Regions from separate parts of the Sedimentibacter sp. genome, predicted to be linked through region 3. Evidence: riboswitches for the same ligand, from Rfam matches in the RefSeq annotation. Region 3 holds a riboswitch; each other region holds the start of a gene.
The links. Region 3 has a riboswitch for cyclic di-GMP ahead of AAGU76_RS08275 (pilus assembly protein TadG-related protein). Riboswitches for the same ligand answer to the same signal wherever they lie in the genome.
Positions count from the first base shown of each region.

Region 1 (5,486 bases), on a different contig from region 3:
GTCAACCTTGCTCTTGCTTATTGCAGCATCGTATGGTGTCGATACTGTTGTTGTAATCGTTGTATCCTCTGTTCCGTCATACACATGTTTCACTGTCAGGTTGTTGCTGTCTCTCGTGTATGTGAAGGTGATAATCACTGACGCATTGGGCATATTGCCTGTAACCGTTCCTGCTGTTATGTTTTCATTCAGCAAGTCCGGCTCTGTTGTTATTTCCGAGAACGTGAAGCCCGCCTTGTCAACCTTGCTCTTGCTTACTGCAGCATTGTATGGTGTCGATACTGTTGTTGTAATCGTTGTATCCTCTGTTCCGTCATACACATGTTTCACTGTCAGGTTGTTGCTGTTCCTTGTGTAATAGAATGTTATCGTAACAGCAGATAACGGCATTTTTCCGGTCACATTTCCACCAGAAATATTTTCATCAGTCAGATCAGGTGATGTTGTTACGTTGCTGAAAGAAAATCCAGTTTTATCTATCTTGCTTTCATTAACACTTCCATCGTATGGGACATTTGTTGCAGTTCTTAAATCAACATCTTCGGTTCCGTCATAAACATGCTTTACAGTAAGCACAAATGCTTTCGGAACATAGTAAATATTGATATAGTCATCCTTGCCGGTCAAATAAATCTGTGTTGGCTGACCTGCTTTAACTGTATAGTTGGCCGACGTCGGATGCGGCGGAAGATCAACCCATCCTGTTAAAAAAGATGTTTCCATGTCAGGATTTGGTGATATGTCCGGCACCCTTGTTTCAGTACCGTCAATATAGTAATTAATCATATATCCGTTAAGAATGCTGACAGGCACAGAATCAATGCCATGTCCTCCGGTTGCTTCAGTAATTATGCTGAGCGTAAACGGACTTGTGAATGTAATGTCCGAACTCAGGCTGAATCCTACAACTATCCAATAGGAATTGTCTCTCTTGGTAGGCGGATCCAATCCATCAACATAGTAAGGTACTGAATCGATTACCAGAGGCACGCTTCTGTCTGATGCGCTGTAAACGTTGAAGGCACCTACATCCACTCCGTTAAACTCAATCCGCGTTATATCCTTCAGGTAACCTATTGTTGCAACATATATGATGTCATTATGTACCCAAAGCTTTCTGACTTCTGTCTGACCATTCGTGGAATATCCTGTGGTCATTAAAACATCAGTATCAGCATCTTTTGAGAATTCAAGAGATGTACTTACAAAAGACGGCAGCATCAGAGGTGCCATAAGTATGCTTTCGGCTTCCCATTGAGCAAATAGAGTCACATCATGATCAGGCATAATCAATATATCGCCTGGTTCATAGCCATCTCCTTCTCCATCCGGGGAACTATTCCATCCGCTGAAGCTGTAACCTTCGTTGACAAACGTGTTTTCAACTACAGTTACTTCTTCTCCTTCATGGTATGGACCCTCAGCTAGTTCCGGAATATCAAATCCGGTATTGTCATTATACAAAACATTATAAGTAATTGCTGCTGGCGTTGTGCTTTCAGATGAAAAGCCGGATTCAAAATCTGGCGAAATTATCATCTCATCAGCGTCTGCTTCAATTTCCTGTGCACCTGCCATATAGCCCGGCGTTGCAGGAAAAATCATCAACAAGGCAATTACTGCACTTATTAATTTTTTAAAATAATTTTTTTTCATACTCTTTCCTCCTTTCCGAATAATTTACATAAATTTTGTGCTGAGTACTAGGTACTATTGTAATTCATTTTCCCCTCCTTCATAATTCGACTATAGTTGATTTTAGCCTAGTAGCATTTTCCATTAGTTCTTTATCAACACTTTTTACCTGTTTATAAACGAAAAGGCTGCAAAATAATTTCAAATTATTTTGCAGCCGAACCGTCATAGCATTAATACTTTAGACTTCTTAGCTTTGCGTCCTTATTTTTCAATAAGTTTGCCAAATATTAAGTTGTAGTTTGAGTACTTTATTAATTTATACCCTGAAAAAGTCGTGGTAAACAATATTTCACAAATATTAACATCACAGAGATATTTTATTTATTTACTGCTTATATTATTCATACGAGGTAAAAAAAACCAACTATTATTCTAAATAGTTGGTTTTAAACGCTACGGCCATACCTTGTTTGCTTTCATACCTGTCCAAAGCTCGTCGCCGTCTTCTTCATATAAATAATCATGGCTGTTAGTTGCTTCCATTACATTTTCAAAATACCAGTCTTCTTCAGTAATATCCTGCCAAAACATTGCTTCCGGATATATGTTTTCTTTAGGAACCTTTCTTCCAAGAACGTTGTTGATAAGCGTCATGGCTTCTGCTCTTGTTATGAGCTGTTCAGGCTTAAACGTTGAGTCCGGATACCCTTTGACCCATCCCTTTATCTCTGCTGACGTTATGAATTTTTCAGCCCAGTGACCAAATATATCAGTCATCATGCTTTCACTGCTTAAGTCAAGGCTGTCGAATTTAGCTGCAATTGTTGCAAATTCTGCTCTCGTAATTGAATTTGAAGGTTTAAAGGTACCATCTGGATAGCCTTTGATTATGCCGGCATTGCTCAAGGTAGATATTGCGCGGTTTGACCATTCATGTCCTGCCATATCGCTGAAAGTATTCCCGTCGCTTAGCAAGCTGCTTCTGCTTTCATCTGTAAGAAGTCTGTAGAATATCATTGCCACTTCTTCTCTTGTTATTCTGTTCAACGGTCTCACATCACCTTCAGGATAGCCTATCACATATGCAAAGTGATCTGATTTCTCCAAGCTTGCAAGAGGCACTGCTGAATCTTCAATGGTTATCCCACCGCCGCCGCTGCCATTTCTGTCATTACTTTCTGTATCATCATCATTAGTATTGGTCTCACCATCGTTAGTACCGGTCTCACCTTCATCAGTATTGGTCTCACCATCAGCTAAGTCCGTTCCTGTACCGCCAGTTACTGAATCATCGTTGCCGCTGTTTTCATCATCTTCATCGCCGCTGTGTTCATCTTCGTTTGAACTGTCTTCACCGCCGCTTGAGCTGTTATCTTGTCCGCTGCTGCCTGTACTTGAATCTCCGGTTCCCGGGTCGCTGTTGTCAGAATCATCACTGCTTGAACCGCCGGCCGCTGGGTTGGTGTTTTCAGGATTGGTGTTTCCCTGGCCGCCATTGCCGTTATTAGAACCTCCAGCACCTTCATCAGTACCAGTTCCAGTTTTTGGATCTTCTTCATCTTCGCCGATTTCATCTGAATAATTCATTCTATAGTAAAGCTTAAGTACCAGTGATCCGTCTTCATTTACTTCTCCGCTGGCTGCGGTACCTTCAATGCTTAAATCGCATGTATACTCATCGTAATCCTTAGCCGTTGCGGTAACTGTCTGATTCACTTCACCCTCTAACTCTTCTGTTTCATACAGCTTGTATGTTTCTTCATCCTGTCTATAGTGCTCAACTGTATAGGCAGCTTTTTGTATGTTATTATTATTTCCGCTGTTTCCTTTTTCCTTGCTGAATTCATGGCCGTTTCCGCTGCTCACATCTATCAATATTTTAAAGCCGCTGTCATATTCGGTATTTTCAAAATCAGCAGTAATAAATTTGTGGTTCTTAGCCGGTGCTTCAATTGTTTCATTTCCCACCGTCAAAGTTGAAACATTCATTACATTGATAGCTGAACCGGTTACTGTTGTCGCATGTTCATCACTGTCAATATAAGTGATTGATACAATGTCTTTTGTTTGCAGAGCCGTAAATACGGCCTGAAGATTTCCATCCTTCTCCCAAAATGCCTGAAGTACGGTTTGTCCATTTGTAGATGAAATGTTTTGCATATAGACATTGCCGTATGTTTCTGCCGCATTCGCCATATATGCCGGCAATGCGGGTATGCTCATTATAAATGCTGTAACCAGGCAGATAACCTTGGTAAAAATATTCTTATTCATTGCTCCCTCCCAAATTATGTCGTTTATTATGTTAATTTGTAATTTACTGTTCTTGATATCATTATAATTTTGCGAAATTACATATCTATTATTTACTGGTGTAATTTCAATTTCATTTCAATTACAAATGAATTACAGACATATAAAAAACAGCCCTTAATTTTGGCTGTTCTTAGTCTAAAGCAATGTGTTTTCCGACACGAGAGGCTGAAATATCATACTGATTTCATTGTCATGCAACATTTGATAATTCTTCAGGTTTGAGAATATTCGGTTTTCAATGACTTTTATTCCGTCACCTTTCACCTCATGAAGCATTATCAATATCTGGCTGCTGTTCCAGAACGTAAAGACATCGCCCTTCCTCAGGGTTTTCTGCAGCAATGATGTCCATTCACGTGAAAGCTTGCTTACTTCTTTTGCATCCAACATATACCCCTTGCTGCTGTAATTGATTATGCACAAATAATCATATTCGTTGTTTCTGAGAGATTTCCTTTTTTGAAGGTTAAAAAGGAATTTAAAATATTCAAAGTTGCAGAATAATGCTCCATCTGAAGTGTCTTCTTCCAGTTGCATCTTTATGTTTGAAATATCAAGATCGCTGTTTCTGTGCGTACTGTTTTGAATCTTTTTATTCAGTTCGGTAAACCTGGAGGAAGGCTTCGCATCCATTTCCTTTTCGATAAGATTAGCCGCATATTCATAATGATTCATGGCAGCCTTGCTCTGTCCGATCCTGAGCATGGCTTCCATCATACTTATGTGTATCTCTTCTTCAAAAGGTTCTATCAGCAGCGCCTTTTCACAGAGCATTATGATTCTTTCATTCTCATCGATTCCCCTCAAGAGGTCAAAAAGCTTGTACAATGTTTTCAAATACAGCCTTTGATAATAATTTCTTGTGGGAACCAGCCAAACCTCATAGGCGTTGTCTGACAGATACAAACCTTTATATAAGCTTATGGCTTCTTCATAAAATTCTATGGCGCTTCTGACATCAGTATTCCTGTCGGCATCTCCCTGACGAATGAGTCTTTCAAATTCGTCTATATCTATAATTGTGTTCTCTCCAATTTCAAGACAATAGTAGCCGTTGGTAAAATTTATGTTGATGAAATTGCTGTCGTCCACATCTTCTGGAAGCAGCGACTTGATTATCTTCCTCAGTCTGAATATCTGGGTTCGAAGCATGTTCTTAGGATCATCCGACTCACTTTCCGACAGCAAATTATCAATTATTGTATCCGGCAGCAGCTTTTTGTTCCTGAAGGTAAGAAAGTACTCGAACAGCTTGTAAATCCTGTATGTCCGGCTAGATTCCCTGAGTACGGATTGACCGTCTGATTTTATATCAAATTCTCCTAACGTATTAATGTAAAGTTTCATACCAGCGTCCCCCATAAAATTCCAACTTACATTATGTTACATTATACATTTTTTTATGATATTTTTCAATAAAAATTAAATCAGAAAATATTTAACTTTGCAAAACTTTTTTCAAAGGCGCTTTTAAATGACATTTTTCTTGTTTGATTGTATAAGTTCATTCACAAAAAGCGATGGCTTACCGG
Region 1 is NZ_JBCFAS010000005.1:114,953-120,438, forward strand. It holds partial or broken gene AAGU76_RS17065 (InlB B-repeat-containing protein) at 1-1,656, opposite strand, end outside; cyclic di-GMP riboswitch class I at 1,845-1,930, opposite strand; gene AAGU76_RS17070 (S-layer homology domain-containing protein) at 2,092-3,912, opposite strand; gene AAGU76_RS17075 (bacterial transcriptional activator domain-containing protein) at 4,090-5,301, opposite strand; gene AAGU76_RS17080 (ATP-dependent helicase) at 5,425-5,486, opposite strand, start outside.
Region 1: it holds a riboswitch for cyclic di-GMP, as region 3 does, so the genes downstream of both, AAGU76_RS17065 (InlB B-repeat-containing protein) here and AAGU76_RS08275 (pilus assembly protein TadG-related protein) in region 3, are expected to answer to the same signal.

Region 2 (5,486 bases), 380 kb from region 3:
ATCACTGCACCAATGCCAGGTACCGTACTTGATATAAGGGTAAGTGAAGGTCAGACTGTGAAGGCAGGAGACATACTTCTCATTCTGGAGGCAATGAAAATGGAAAATGAGATAGTTTCTCCAGTTGACGGCGTGGTGAAGAAAATCCACACTTTTGGGTCAGCCACCGTCAGCACCGGGGATGCTCTGGCGACAATAGGCTAAATAATTAAATTTTCTTAACTCTTCTTTATGAAAGAAGAGTTTTTTTTTGTCTAATATTGTGCTAAAATGTAGAAACATATATCTGGACAGTATGCATATGGAGAAGGAACATATCCTTCCGATGAAATTCGAAACAAGGGGATCTAAGATGATAAGCAATGAAGATATTATTAGGCTGCAGCTGGTTAACGGTTTGGGGAGGAAGACTATCAGCAAAATCCTGAAATTCATGGAGGCAAAGAAGGCTAATCTCAAAAACTTTTCTGATGTCGAAAAATTCATAAAAGACATGGGAATCAAGAAAGTCAAAATTGATCTTGAAAAGATTGAAAGCGAAGCTGCGGCTATCCTGGATTGCTGCAGGAAATCAAATATAAAAATCATAAGCATCTATGACGGGGAATATCCCAGGAAGCTTCATCAAATCGAGGATAAGCCTCTTATATTGTATGCAGACGGAAATCTTGATCTTCTTAACAATGAATGCAATATTGCAATAGTAGGCACAAGGACTCCCAGCCAGGAAGGGTATGAAATTAGCTCTATATTTGCGGAAAAACTCACTGAGGGAAGGTGCTGCATTGTCAGCGGATTTGCCTCAGGCTGCGACGAATCGGCTCACAACGGCTGCCTGGCGGCTAAGGGACAGACCATTGCCGTAATACCTTCAGGGCATCTTTATTCGATGAAGAATAACAAGAGTCTGTACAACATGATTATATTAAACGGGGGAGCCATAATATCAGAACTTCCTCCGAACGCAAAATCGGAAAAGAACGCCTTTGTAAACAGAAACCAAATCATTGCTGCTCTTTCGGAAGGAATCATAGTAATAGAAGGCGGGCTTAAAGGCGGAACATCAAACACAGTGAAGTTCGCCAACGCATACAACAAGCCTGTGGCATACACGGCAAATGTCACTTCATGCATTGGACAAACTTCAATTTTCAACAATAACATTGAAGTCATCGACAGCTTCGACAAGCTTAAAAATTTTAAAAATAAATCTTGTAAAATTATGCTTGACAAAGCATGTTCTCAGTAGTATAATAAATTTTGTTGTTGAGTAAACAACCGACGCGCGGATGTGGCGGAATTGGCAGACGCACTAGACTTAGGATCTAGCGCAATAGCGTGGGGGTTCGAGTCCCTTCATCCGCACCAAATTAGAGGCGAAAGCCGGAAAAATCTCGTCTACGGACGAGGTTTTTTTTATTATTTTGTTGACAAAGACTGGCAGCAGTGATATTATTAGGTTAATTAAATAGGCAAAATTTTCTAAAGAAAATGGCGCAAAGCTATAGGGTCTAACCCATGAAAATGGTATGACAGCCAGTTGCTGTACTTATGTACATTACAATGAACTTCGGCTTCGCTATTTGCGAAGCTTTTTTTATTCGGCAGGAGGACAAGCATATGAAACTACTGAAGAAAACAATGTTTATAATGTTAATAACGATGATATTTGCTTCCTCGTCGTTCTGTTTCGGAGCAGACGGCATATTCAAAAGCGCCAAATCGGAAATTGACGCATCAAATGTATCGGAAGGGTATGTCAGAGTAAAATACTTAAACCCGACGACAAAAAAACTTAAGGTAATAATTGAAAAGGGAATGGGCAAGTACACCTACGACTTAAATGGGACAGGTTCCTACGATACGTATCCGCTTCAGATGGGGGACGGAAAGTACAAGATAAGGGTGTTTGAAAATATAAGCGGCAGCAAGTATGCAGTTAAACAGACCGTAACGGTTGATGTTAATCTGAAGAACAAGAATTCACCTTTTTTGGTATCCAGCCAGCTTGTGAATTTCACCAGGGAGTCGGCTGTTGCCAAGAAGGCCGAGGAGCTTACAAAAGACTGCACCACAGATTTTGATAAGCTTGATGTTATTTATGATTACATAATAACCAATATAAAGTATGACAGCGAGAAGGCTCTGACGGTAAAAAGCGGCTATTTGCCAAAAGTGGATGATATATTGAGCTCAAACAAGGGTATATGTTTTGACTACGCCTCATTGATGGCATCCATGCTTCGCTCCCAGGGGATACCTGCAAAACTTGTGACAGGATATTCGTCAAACTTAAGCGCGTACCATGCGTGGAATGAAGTGTATACGGATGAGACCGGGTGGATAGTGCTTAATGAAATGTATTTTGACGGAAACCAGTGGAAGCTAATGGACAGCACGGTGGCTTCAACCGCGAAGCAATCCAACAGCCAGAGACTTATGGAATACACAAATAAGCTTATAGACGGCAAGTATTACACAAAACAATATGAATATTAAAAAAAGAGCCTGGCAGATTACTCTGCCGGGCTCTTACTTGTTTAACAGCTTTTGCATCAAGTCGGGATCCATTGAGTGGATCACTGCGTTCTCTTTGGTTATCAATCCGTTTCTGTAAAGTTCCATTATGCTTGTATCCATTGATTTCATTCCGGCGCCTTCTGATGAATATATGACGCTGTTGAGCTGGTGCACCTTTGATTCCCGTATAAGATTGGAAACCGCATTGGTGGCGAGCATAACCTCAAAGGCTGCAGCCCTTCCGCACGCAGGGGAAGGTATGAGATGCTGAGAAATAACAGCCTGAAGCTGCATGGAAAGCTGGATTCTTACCTGCTGCTGTTGATTTGACGGAAAGACGTCTATGATTCTGTCTATGGTGTTTGCTGCTCCTGTGGTATGAAGGGTGGAAAGCACCAGGTGTCCGGTCTCTGCAGCGGTCAATGCTATTTCAATGGTTTCAAGGTCACGCATTTCACCTATGAGCATTACGTCGGGAGCCTGTCTTAGAGACGAGCGCAGGGATGAAATGTAACTTTTTGAATCCGTCGATATTTCCCGCTGGCTAACAATTGATCTTTTGTGCTTGTGGATGTATTCTATGGGGTCTTCAAATGTCATTATATGGCAGTTGCGCTCTGTGTTGATCTTGTCTATTATGCACGCAAGAGTTGTTGATTTGCCGCTGCCTGCAGGTCCGGTTATGAGCACAAGCCCTTTCGTCTTTTTATACAGGTCCATTACCATATCAGGAATTCCAAGCTTAACGGGGTCAGGAAGCTCAAACAGTACCACCCTTATGACTGCTGCAAAAGAATTCCGTTGTTTGTAGGCGCTTACTCTGAACCTTCCAAGTTTCGGAAGTGAGAATGAAAAGTCAACATCCCCGTCGGTTGAGAGAACGTCCAGGCTTTCCTGATTGGCTATTTTGAAAATGTCGTAGATAATACCGTATGTATCATCTGAAGAAAGAGGTGCGCTGTCGTGGGAGATGATGTCACCCATTATTTTGAAGGAAAGAGGTCTTCCGGCTATGATAAATATGTCGGAGGCCTTCTTTTCTATTGCTGTCTGAAATATATCCATTGTTTTCATTGCTTATCTATTCCTTCCCATAAGTCGTAGTTTTCTTCCTCATAAACAGGCAGTTCTATGTTTGCTAAATTCCAAGATTCAATTTCGTATGACGGTTTACCGGAGGTATCGTACAAGGCGTTGAGAGTAACACATATCTTCTGGTTCCTGCCGCCGGATGATTCGTAATATATGCGGAAAACACCTTCTTCGAAGCTGCAGTCTACATTTTTCATTGCAAAGAGACTTAGAGACAAATTGTCATAGTATGATTCCCTGCTGTTTGATCCTTTTGCAGCTGAATTCATGGCTGTCCAAATGTCTGAAAGCTGTTCCTCTGCTCCGGCGGCGGTTAAATAGTAGTCGGATGTCATCTTTTCCGCTTTTCTGGCAAGCTTTAGGTCCGAATGGGCGGTTGTGAAGGAAAGTGTGGCGAAAATCGTAAGACTTAACACAACGAAAATTGTTATTATTAAGGTTCCGCCCATACCGACGGATACTCTTGATGTTCTTTGAGTTTTGCTTTCCATCACTGCCTCCCGTTCCCGAAGATCGGATAGAATTTCTTTGTCTCAACAGAAAATACCGTTTCATCGGGTTTTCCGATAAAGGGGTAAGGTCTTGACTTTTGCACTGTTATTGTAATGGCTAACATGGAGCCTTCAATGTCTTCATTTTCTTCAATGACCTCAGTTACCATCTGATACTCGTCTTCATCTTCGCTGCAGGGATTCCATTCCTTGTCGAAGTACCTTATGTATTGACGTGATTTACCGATTTCATGAATCAGTGAATAATTTTTGGACAAAAATTCATAAGCTCCTTCAGTGCTTAATGAAGCTCTAATCATTTCAGAATCGGTCTGAACCATGTTTCCTGCAATTGTTATGTCGTTTGCCTTAACCTGGGTGAAGTTTGCATAGGCAAAGCACGTGAGCATGATTACTCCGGCAACCGCAAAAATCAAAATGGACAATATGATTTCAACCAATGAAACTTCAAGGTTGATGGACAATTTGTTTTTCATTGTTTCACCTCATTGATTTGAGTACAGGTTCAAAACCAGTTCGGAACTTCCGTGGCTGGTTTCTGCAGTGAATCTGTACAAATTGCGGCTGATTTTTTCTATTTCAAAATTTTGCACATCTACGATGCGCAGACCGTCCTCGGCACTGAATGAGCTGCCCTGGTCTGTAAACATCTCGTAAATTGCATTGTCATAATAGTAGATCCATGTTTCGTAGATTTCGTCATCGTATGTTTCCTTGATAACTACAGCATTTCTGCCTTCAAAATTCCTTATTTCAACAGCATTCTTCCTGTCAGACTGCCTTACCTTGTTGGCTAAGTACGACAAGGATACTCTTGTCTCGTAGTTCGATGTCCTGTCATCGTTTATTTTCGTGTAAATGTTTTTGCCAAGCAAGATTATCATTACAGACATTATTACAATGATGAGAAACAAAAGCATAATAAATATGAACTGAAATGAAAACTGCTTGGATAAATTTCGGTTATTCATGTTAATCCTTTCATGGTTGCTTATTGAAAACTTCTATTTCTGGCATTACGTTTGAAGCAAAAACACTGTAGCTTACAACGTACTTGTCTGAATCCACCAAAAGCCCGTAGTTTTCTTTCAGGTATTCAATGTCAGGAGGGTAAAAACCTTCTATGGCATAGCACAAAACAGCACTTCTTCTTACGGCATCAGTGACAACCCGGTGCATTTCTTCGTCCTTGCCTTTTTGGGTGTTTTCCACAGCTACGTACATAAATGATGATAAAAGCAGCACAAGAGTGATGCTCAAAGTTTTAAAACCTGGTTTCTTCATGGTGTATTCCTTCCTATCCTATGGAAGACATTATGTTCATCAAAGGAAGCATGACTGATATCAGTATAAAACCTATTA
Region 2 is NZ_JBCFAS010000002.1:1,530-7,015, reverse strand. It holds gene AAGU76_RS06665 (biotin/lipoyl-containing protein) at 1-204, shown strand, start outside; gene AAGU76_RS06660 (DNA-processing protein DprA) at 353-1,249, shown strand; tRNA gene AAGU76_RS06655 (tRNA-Leu) at 1,286-1,368, shown strand; cyclic di-GMP riboswitch class I at 1,462-1,548, shown strand; gene AAGU76_RS06650 (transglutaminase-like domain-containing protein) at 1,621-2,499, shown strand; gene AAGU76_RS06645 (PilT/PilU family type 4a pilus ATPase) at 2,533-3,594, opposite strand; gene AAGU76_RS06640 (hypothetical protein) at 3,591-4,103, opposite strand; gene AAGU76_RS06635 (hypothetical protein) at 4,103-4,600, opposite strand; gene AAGU76_RS06630 (DUF4860 domain-containing protein) at 4,610-5,095, opposite strand; gene AAGU76_RS06625 (hypothetical protein) at 5,106-5,408, opposite strand; gene AAGU76_RS06620 (type II secretion system F family protein) at 5,422-5,486, opposite strand, start outside.
Region 2: it holds a riboswitch for cyclic di-GMP, as region 3 does, so the genes downstream of both, AAGU76_RS06650 (transglutaminase-like domain-containing protein) here and AAGU76_RS08275 (pilus assembly protein TadG-related protein) in region 3, are expected to answer to the same signal.

Region 3 (5,486 bases):
AGGCAGCCTGTTACGACAACAATGTATTCGGCACCATTGAAATGCTGGATGAATACATGGAAGGAATCAAGGATATAAGGGAAGGCACCCAAGCTGTAGTTCTTTTTTATTTTCACAGATCAGACAGAGAGTCGCTCATATCGAAAAAGCGCAGCAACAAAGGTGTGTACTCAACAAGATCGCCCCACAGACCCAACAAAATAGGCATGTCCGTTGTAAGGTTTACGAAGGTTGACGGCAATAAGCTGGAATTCACTGGAGTAGACATGCTGGACGGCACTCCCGTACTGGACATAAAACCATATATATAGAACCATAGAAAACCATAGGGGACGGTTCTTCTTGACAAGTAGAATCGTCCCCTATGACAACTGTTTTAATATTTCAATAGTTTTGTTATCGCTGTGTATCATGATCAATCCATCTTTTTTCATTCTTGAGAACTCCCTTGACACAGATGTGCGCTGCACACCGAATCGGTCAGCCAGTTCTCTTTTTGAAATCTGTAAGGCAATTGTAGCTGAATTCTGAAGATTGCTTTGGGAATTCAGGTACTCCATTATCAGGTCTCTCAGCTGCTTATGTTCAACATGGTTCACTTTCCTGACGATATTGGCAGCCCGGTCTGAAACAATCGTTAAGAATTGTTTTAGAATATCTGGTTTTTTTATAAATAGGCTAAATAAATAATGTTTTTTGATTTGAAGCAAGGACCCGTTTGTTTTAGCAATAAAGTTAAACGGGTATTTAGGGAAACTGCCGAATAAAATGTTCCCTCCAATCATATCGTTGTATTCAAAATTATTAACCATAAGTTCATTTCCGTTCTGGTCAATTTTCATATTGACTATACTGCCGGTCAAAAGTATTTCCAGATACAAACAATCGTCTCCTTCAATGTGCAGTACTTCTCCTTTGTTGAAATGTGTGATGCTGAAGCTGCAATTGTGCAGAGCTGTATGTATTTCATCATCATTCAGCTGACTTCCGATGAAAGTATGCTTTATCAATTTAATATATTTCAATTCAAGCCTCCAAAACGTAGCATATGACACGATATGATTTTCGATTATATGGTAAAATTAAGCTGTTGTAAAGTTAAATAAAGTTGAAAAACTTAATATGTACATTTGTTAAATTTTTTTAAATTTTAAGACAGAAAGAAGTGTTAGCTTGAAAAGGGTTTTTCACTATTACATACTTATAGCTGCAGTAATTTACATGATGGCTGGGGCACTGGCAATATTCATGGTTTCCGGGTGGATATCAGATCACTATTTTGAAATCATGGGAGAAAGCACCTTGAATCTTGCAAAGGTTGCAGCAAACGGACTGACTTTAACTGATGAGCAGCTTGAGAGCCTTGAAGGAATAACCTTTGACAAACTCCTTCAAAATGCAAACAACCAGGAGTTGAGCTATCTTTTTAAGACGATTCAGTTAAGTCAGGATGTCAAATATGCCTATGTAATAAGAAGGTTGGATTCAGACAAGGTCAAATATCGTGTAACAAATACAGACAGCGAGTTCTATGAAATGCCTGCCGGGACAATCCTGGACTGGATATGGCTCTTGGATGTCATTGTAAATGAAAAGGAACAGAAAGAGGCTGAAAGTGATCCTCTGTACTACTCGGATAAAAACCGGTATACCCATGTAGACATGGACACTGCTGTCTTATATGATGAAATGAAAAGCGGTTATTTTATCAACCATGATGAATGGGGCGATCAAATTTCAGGGATGGTACCCATTTATACTAAGGAAGGTACGTACGTGGGCCTGCTGGGTGTTGATGTATATTCAGACGGATTTTATGACTACAAGAACAAGGTGATTTTTGTATTGTTTTTGCTGCTGGTTATTCCGACAGTTACTTTATTCATAATATTTCTGAGCTTTCACCTTCATTACAGAAAAGAGATAAAAAAAATCGTGTATAAGGACGATGCAACCGGGCTGTACACCAGAGCTTATTATGAAAATTATGTTATACAGCAGGTAAAAAAACTCAGGCGTAAAGAGGATTCTCTGACTGTTATCATGATTGATATAGATGATTTCAAGTTATACAATGATTTTTACGGACATTTGAAAGGTGATGAGGTAATTGTGCAGGTAGGAACGACATTTCAACGTGAGGTCCAGCTGGCCGGCGGATGTCCGGGAAGATATGGAGGAGAGGAGTTTGTTGCGATTATCCCTAACCTGAGCATAGAAAAAGGGGACATGCTTTGCGATAGTATACGCAAAAAAATTGAAAATCTCAACATCATTCATGAGAACAGACAGCACTACAACATTGTAACTGTCTCCATAGGGATTTATACAGATGAACTATTGGAAGAGTCACTTGAAATCAGAACGCTTATTGATCATGCCGATAAGGCTTTGTATATGGCGAAAAGGGACGGTAAGAATTGTTTTAAGAGAGCAAAGAGGTGCTAAAGGTGAGAAAAAAGAGTTTCCATCTTCCTTCAACTGTGCTATAATTAAATAGTAAATTTTACCATACATACAATAGGGCAAAGCTAATGAAAATTAGCGGCGCAAAGCTTAGAAGTCTAAGGCGACAGCTATGACGGTTCGGCTGCAAAATAAGTTATTATTTTGCAGCCTTTTTGTTTTCTGTGGCCATAGAATAAAAAAACAAGAAAGGAGACTATAATTTAACTCTTTGCAAAATACAAATTTTAAAGCTGGGGGGCTTTAAATGAAAAAATTAAAAAGATTCATTACTGGTGAAAGCGGACAGGTTCTTGTGCTGGCGGCTTTGTTGATGACTGTCTTGATTGGAGTGGCTGCATTGGCTGTTGATGTGGGATTGGTTGCTGCAACAAAGTCAAAGCTGCAAAATGATGCAGATGCTGCTGCATTGGCAGGTGCCATGAAAATTTCATCAGGAAAGTCAGCTGCGGAAGAAACTGCAGTGAGGTATGCCAAGGAAAATGATGACAAGCTTGAAGATTCCAAGATGCTGTCAGAGGCAAATTTTAACATGGGTACTGTATACGTGAAGGCTGATACAGTCAAGAAAACTATTGAAGTTGTATGTACAAGGAAGCTGTCATACTCCTTTGCAAAAATCCTCGGATTTGCTGATACCACAGTATCAGCCAGGGCTGTAGCACAAAAAATGGGGTTTGACGGCGGTGTGCTGCCTTTCATGAACTTTGACAGGTACACAAAAGGCGGCGAAGTTGTAATCTGGGACAATGAAGGCAAGGGAAACAAGGAGCGCCTCAATACAAGGACAGCGGTTTATGAATTCGATCCGCTGGTTGGTGCCGTTCATGGAAACGGAAAGATGTCAAACATAAAAGGCGAGGTCGAAGATATATGCAAAGACGGAGCTCAGGTATACCTGTTAAGCCTTTCAAATGATGAGATGTTTAATGGAAATAACATACCTGTTACAGAAAAAAACGGTAAAAGCGGCAGCTTCAGATGGCCCGGCGGAAACGTGGGACAGGAAAGCATAATAGATTCCTGTTATCTGGTGCTGCTGAAGTGTACGGTCAAATATTACAATAACGGTACAGCTTCTCTGATAATTGACGAAGTGTATGAGGATCTTACACCTTCAGGAATAAGCAACATCAAGACCTATGCAAGCCTGGTGGAATAGCGGCTGTACAGAAAGAACCGTCCCCGATGACAAACCGATGGCAGGATTTGATATTTTATTGCACTTATGATAAAATAGATGTAATAAAACATAAGGCGATAGGAGCGTTAAATGGCAAGAGAAGTTTCTGAAGCAGTTAAAATTACAAAGTCAGCTGCAAGCTACCTGCACAAAAAAGGAAAAATCAATTTAGTCATAGAGTATCCCGAGTACAGGACCAACTGCGAGTGCGCGTTTGTTCAGGTGCCGGAAGTATTGGCAAAAAAGCCCAAGGTAGAGGAAAATTACATAAAGGCTGAAATCGAAGGAATAAATGTATTTTTGTCAAGACAGGTATCCCTTCCGACAGACAGTGATGTAGTTATAGACCTTGATTCCTTTCTCGGAATAAAGAACCTTTCCCTTTCGGGATTTAAGTCGGAGGACTAGCTGATGGAATGGCTCATGCTTAATTTTACTCTGCCTAAGGAACCTTCAAGGGCAAGAGTCAGCGTCTGGAGAAAGTTAAAAAAGTACGGCTCAGTCAGTATAGGGCAGTCTATGTGGGTTCTACCTCAGAATGAAGGAAGCCTTGATGTATTCAGAGAAATTTCTAAGGAAATAGAAGAAAACAACGGAACCGCCTACATCATAAAGGCTGAATTCATGGAGCATCTAAGCACCGAAGAAATAAAGGAAACGTTCAACTGCGCCCGCAATGAGGAGTACAGGGAGCTTTTGGAAAAGTGCGATGATTTTTTTGATGAAATAAATAAAGAAACTCAGAAGAAGAACTTTACCTTCGCCGAGCTTGAAGAAAATGAGGATGAGTTCATAAAGCTTGAAGCGTGGCTTGAAAAAATAGCCGTCAGGGATTTTTTTGGCGCATCGCTTGGAAAAAAATCCCAGGATAAGCTGATGGAGTGCCGAAGACTGCTGGAGGAATTCAGCATGAGTGTTTACGGAACGGAAGAAAAGAGGTTTTGACCAGGTCAAAACCTCTTTTTGTATCTAATTCTGAAGTCGGATTATATTTTTAGCCATGTCTATGCATTTGCGAATAAACGCTGAGGATTATCAAAGGATTAATTCAGATTGATTTTTACCATTATACTATAACAAAAGCTAAACATTCAGATATAATTTAAAATGACAAATTATTGGTCTCGTCTTCATAAATCGACAAAAACACAGAGAACAAGTTGCTAAAATAGTAGTATGTACGGGGTGTGTTGATAAAAAGAATGGCATGGGAATTGAAGGGGGAAAACAAATGGAAGAAAAGGTTAAATCAAGAAAGGTATGCAAGGTTCTGATTATAGATGACAATAAAGACCTGGCTGAAATATTGTGCGATCTTGTGGGGTTTTTGGGACACAAAACAATCTGTGCCCACAGCGGGTATGATGGTATCAAAAAGGCCCGTGAATTCATGCCGGATGCAGTCATATGCGACATAGGGCTTCCGGGTATGAACGGATACGAAGTGGCTAAGACCATGCGCAAAGACTTTAAGCTTAAAAAAATGTACCTAGTGGCTCTTTCGGGATATGCAGGGCCGGATGATTTGAAACTTTCAAGGGAATCCGGCTTTGACAGACATCTGTCAAAGCCGGCGGACATATCGGCCATAGAACGGGTACTGGCTGAAGCAGCCATAAAAATGCAGGAAATATGAAATTTGCATTTCTCCAAAGTATTACTGTAAACATGGAGAGGCTGCAGCAAATGTTAAAGTATGTGCACGAATTGCGCATTACTATATTATACACCGAAGACAAGGAATCGTACGAAACGTTTCCTTGTCTTCGGTTTTTTATACAATATCAATGAATAATGCATATAAGCATTTATTAATTGTGTTGATGAAAACCAGGCG
Region 3 is NZ_JBCFAS010000002.1:380,684-386,169, reverse strand. It holds gene AAGU76_RS08295 (hypothetical protein) at 1-78, shown strand, start outside; gene AAGU76_RS08290 (TrmO family methyltransferase) at 57-311, shown strand; gene AAGU76_RS08285 (Crp/Fnr family transcriptional regulator) at 363-1,025, opposite strand; gene AAGU76_RS08280 (GGDEF domain-containing protein) at 1,174-2,448, shown strand; cyclic di-GMP riboswitch class I at 2,515-2,598, shown strand; gene AAGU76_RS08275 (pilus assembly protein TadG-related protein) at 2,714-3,628, shown strand; gene AAGU76_RS08270 (CC/Se motif family (seleno)protein) at 3,740-4,057, shown strand; gene AAGU76_RS08265 (Chromate resistance protein ChrB) at 4,061-4,594, shown strand; gene AAGU76_RS08260 (response regulator) at 4,881-5,285, shown strand.